One region of the Psychrobacillus psychrodurans genome, then DNA from elsewhere that is predicted to be linked to it. Evidence: riboswitches for the same ligand, from Rfam matches in the RefSeq annotation. Region 1 holds a riboswitch; the other holds the start of a gene.

The links. A riboswitch is a leader RNA that binds a small molecule or an ion and turns the genes downstream of it on or off. The one in region 1 is predicted to bind FMN.
Region 2: linked by a shared signal. The riboswitch ahead of ACQCPR_RS07645 (ECF transporter S component) and the one ahead of ribE (riboflavin synthase) in region 1 are both predicted to bind FMN.

What each region holds. Positions count from the first base shown of each region.
Region 1 is NZ_CP189791.1:1,483,142-1,485,619, reverse strand. It holds gene ribH (6,7-dimethyl-8-ribityllumazine synthase) at 1-215, opposite strand, end outside; partial or broken gene ribB (3,4-dihydroxy-2-butanone-4-phosphate synthase) at 252-839, opposite strand; gene ribE (riboflavin synthase) at 852-1,487, opposite strand; FMN riboswitch at 1,627-1,758, opposite strand; FMN riboswitch at 1,947-2,078, opposite strand; FMN riboswitch at 2,286-2,417, opposite strand.
Region 2 is NZ_CP189791.1:1,626,657-1,629,134, forward strand. It holds gene ACQCPR_RS07640 (hypothetical protein) at 1-283, shown strand, start outside; FMN riboswitch at 586-718, shown strand; gene ACQCPR_RS07645 (ECF transporter S component) at 872-1,465, shown strand; gene ACQCPR_RS07650 (ferredoxin) at 2,080-2,328, opposite strand; gene ACQCPR_RS07655 (helix-turn-helix domain-containing protein) at 2,439-2,478, shown strand, end outside.

The sequences.
Region 1 (2,478 bases):
TTATGTGATTCAGCCATTTTTTTTGCAATAAACGGTACTTCGAATACACCTGGAACCCATGCGACTTCTATGTTTTCTTCCTTTACGCCGTGACGTTTCAATCCATCTATTGCGCCATCAACAAGCTTTGCATTAATGAAATCATTAAAACGCCCTACGACAATACCTATTTTCAAATCTGTTCCGATTAAATTTGCTTCTATTGTTTTTACCATCTTATTCTCTCCTTAGTTACCTTTAATATTTATTAAGTAATTTGATAATTCTTCAATTGTTACAATCTTCACTTGAAATTGTTGGGCAAATTCCAGTAAATCTGGTAAGCGTGCCATTGTCCCATCTTCGTTCATAATTTCACAAATTACACCAGCTTTTGACGATGCACAGAGCATTCCAAAATCCACTGCAGCTTCTGTATGTCCTCGTCTTTCTAATACACCACCAGGTTTTGCAATAAGAGGAAAGACATGTCCAGGTCGCTTAAATTGTAATGCTCTTGCTTCTGGATTAATCACTTGCAACATTGTTTTAGAACGATCGAAAGCACTAATCCCTGTTGATGTGGTCTCGTGATCAATCGACACAGTGAATGCCGTTTGATGAAAATCTGTATTGTTAGAAACCATCGGATGCAATTGTAATTCCTGGGCAATTTCTTCATGAATAGGCATACAAATCAACCCCCGACCATACTTAGCCATGAAATTAATATTTTCTGGTGTAGCAAATTCTGCTAAGCAAAGAAAATCGCCTTCGTTCTCGCGGTTTTCATCATCAATTAAAATAATGATCTTACCTTGTTTTAAATCCGTTATTGCTTCTTCTATCGTATTTAGCATGTTATTATCTCCTTAAAAACCGTTCTGCTTTAGAAAATCTTGTGTAATAGTTGATTCCTTTTTATTTTTAACATATTGATACATATACTTTCCTAGCATGTCACATTCAATATTGACTAGTTCACGCTCTTTCTTCATCCCTAACACTGTCTCTTTGTTTGTATGGGGAATTAGTGAAATAGTTATTGTCGACTTTGTTATTTCAAAAATAGTTAAACTTGTGCCATCTACGGTAATAGATCCTTTAGGAATACAAAAGTGACTTACATCTTCTGGTACAGTAATATCAATATAAACTGCATTTGCAGTAGGTCGTTTCTTCAATATCGTACCTACTCCGTCAACATGTCCGGAAACGAAATGTCCACCAAAACGGCCATTTGCGCCCATTGCTCGTTCTAGGTTAACAGCTGACCCATTATTTAATAAATTGGTTGTAGTCGCATGAAACGTTTCTGGCATTACATCTACTGTAAATTCAGTTTGAGAAAATGTGATTACAGTTAAACAAACACCATTTACTGAAATGCTATCGCCCAATCTTATATCTTCTAAAATTCTGTCAGCTTGGATAGAAAGTTGCATACTGCTAGCACTTTTTCGAATGTTATTTACTATACCTTGCTCTTCTACAATTCCTGTAAACATTGTATCCTCCTTTACTAATATGTTTTGAGGAGAAATCAGAAGCTTCTTAAAAACAAAAAACTCCGCCCACAAAGGTGACAGAGGAAAATTAGGTAGATTCAAACAAGCCTTTTGTCAATATTTCTCAAAAAGCATCGAACTACTCCTTCTCCCATCCAGACTATAACTGTCGGCTTTGGAATCTCACCAAATCATGCGTTTTACGGCTCACAGGCTTCAAGATTGCTCTCTTACTGTCGATTGGGACTTTCACCCGACCCCGAAGGATAATTATTCAATTTTGAAAAGCGCTAGCTCCTATGTCAACCTTGCCAAGCGCTAGAAGAATTGCAATAAAGACGTTCTTTTCTGGACATTAAAAAACACATCCAGAATTCATTGGATGCGAGAGAAGTCATACTTTAATAAGCCCTTTTATACCGTTTTTTAGCATAACTAAAAAACCTACTCATTAGGCACTTATTCCTTCTCCCATCCAGACTATAACTGTCGGCTTTGGATTCACACCAAATCATGCGTTTTACGGCTCACAGGCTTTAAGATTGCTCTTTTACTGTCGATTGGGACTTTCACCCGACCCCGAAGGATAATTATTCAATTTTGAAAAGCGCAAGCTCCTATGTCAACCTTGAACGCGCTAGAAGAATTGCAATAATGGCAATCTTCGCCTTAATTGCTAAGTCTTATCCAGACATAAAAAAACACATCCAGAATTCATTGGATGCGAGAGAAGTCATACTTTAATAAGCCCTTTTATACCGTTTTTTAGCATAACTAAAAAACCTACTCATTAGGCACTTATTCCTTCTCCCATCCAGACTGTAACTGTCGGCTTTGGACTCTCACCAAATCATGCGTTTTACGGCTCACAGGCTTCAAGATTGCTCTCTTACTGTCGATTGGGACTTTCACCCGACCCCGAAGGATAAATTATTTAATTGGTCTAAGAATAACAAGTCCTTAAATTTTTTGCAAGTTATTCCGATTACAA
Region 2 (2,478 bases), 140 kb from region 1:
TCCTGGAAATGATATATACACTTCTGTTATACCAAATAATGTGACCTACACAATAAGAGAGGATAAAGGTTTAGTAATACGCTTCGATAAACCTTTAAACCTGGAATCTTTAGATGTGAGTGAGGCATCTCGATTATTAGAAGCTTTTTCCCTAACTGCCGCAAGCTTTAATCAATCCATCCAATTAGAAAATGTTGTACAAGAAAGTTGGGATGGAATTAATTTAAGCAGCTCACTTCCTGTTCCAATCGGACCGAATGGTTTTACTTTGCGAACCAACTAAATAACGTAACTGCCAATGCTTATCAACTAAAGCTTGGCAGTTTTTTTGTATCTGGGTAAGCGATAGCCTATAAAGTTATGGAAATAGCCCATAAACAATCAATCCAGGAATAATAACGAGATGAAAGCCCATAAGATTTCAAATATAGCCATTAATTAAATCAAAAAAGCCCGTAAATTTTTTATTATAGCCTATATTAGGATGTTGGTCTCAATTACAAACAGGTCTGTTGCATATATTGTTTATATTTGATAAAATGTTATTAATTCAAGATATTAATCTTGAAGATCAACAAAATATTGATTCATCTTCGGGGCAGGGTGCAATTCCCGACCGGCGGTATTAGAAATTTATTTCTTCAGCCCGCGAACCTTAACAGGTTGATTTGGTTAAATTCCAAAGCCGACAGTATAGTCTGGATGGGAGAAGGTGAAGGTGCAGTCGTTTCTCGTATGCTTATACGGATACGCTTATTTAAGTGTACCTTGTTTCTCCCTTGAACTTTATTGGTTCAAGGGATTCTTTAAGTGTGCAAACGAGCTGAACCTTTCTTCTTGTGGAGTGAATCGCAAAAGGAGAGAGGATTTTATGTTAAAAGGCAAAACGCGAATGCTTATTGCAGTCGCAATGCTTAGTAGTATTTCTTTTGTTTTAATGTTACTTGCATTTCCATTACCGGTTTTACCGGCATATTTGAAGGTGGACTTTAGTGATATACCAGCTTTAATCGCTGCAATCACGATGGGACCAATAGCAGGAATTCTAGTCGCATTTTTAAAGAATGTGTTAGATTGGTTATTTGCAGGAAGTCCAACTGGTGTACCTGTTGGTCATATGGCTAACTTTGTAACTAGTATCTTATTTTTAACACCAGTGTATTTGATTTATCGTAAAGTTACTACGTCAAAAGGAATTATGGTAGGACTAGGAGCAGGTACAGTATCTATGGCGATTGGTATGAGTGTTTTAAATTATTATGTGTTTTTACCAATGTACACTTATTTCTTAAATTTCCCAATGGAAACCGGTACTGCCTTGTTTAATACTATCATTTTCGGTATTTTACCTTTTAATTTGATTAAAGGCGTAATAGTAACTATTGTGATGATTGTATTATTTAAACGTATAAAACCTTTACTTGATAAGGTTACTAATTCATATATGAAACCTAATACAAATTAAAAAAAGTTGTTTCTCCATTAGGAGGAACAACTTTTTTTTTAGAGGATAGTAAATATAAATGGATAATACCGCGATTATTATAGGATCATCTAAGACATCATTCATAGCATTGTAACTAATAAGTAGAAAACAACAATTAGTAATTCAGTTACATTAGGTTATGAATTAATCAAATATTTTGGGGGAATTATCCATTTCGCAAGTATAAGGCAATAAACCGCAAGTAAATATGGACCAAGTGCAAGTAAGCTCTTTACGACCGCAAGTAAGAAACAGATGTAAGCAAGTAAACAATAGGTGAGTGCAAGTAACGATAAAATTGGATTCAATTATTTCATAAAAGATGAGGATGTATACGCACAAAGCCTATGTTCCGAGTGCTTTATGATATGAAGTGCATCGCATACCAAACAGCAGAAGGGCGAGGATAGGTAAACGCCAATTTCACTAAATATTCACTTGGTAACAATATAGCAAAACGTCTGTCCAAGCCTTCGTAAACGATTGGGACAGGTTTTGACCTTAAAGGCACTGGTATCTTTTTTTCCCAGTTTTTCTTACAGAATAAAAAAGAATGGTGATCATGACAAGAGTCACAACCACCATTCAATATACTATTCGAATTTCAAAGCGTCGCCTTCAAATGATTCATCTGCTACTTTAATAGAATCAGTAGGACAACCTTCAAATGCATCCTCCATGTCCTCCATTAGTTCTTCTGGAACTTCTGTTGTACCCATGTTATCATCTAAAATAACGAAGGCAATACCTTCATCATCATAATCATAAATATCTGGGGCAGCTGCTCCACATGCTCCGCATGCAATACATGTATCTTTATCTACAATTGTATATTTTGCCATTATTATATTCTCTCCTTTATAACTACTAAAACGAATATGCTATCTTATTCATTCTAAAGATGTTTTCCATACATTTCAACCAAAATACTTCAGAAAAGAGAGGTATTCCTATGCATTTTCATCAAATATTACTATTTATAATACATAAAA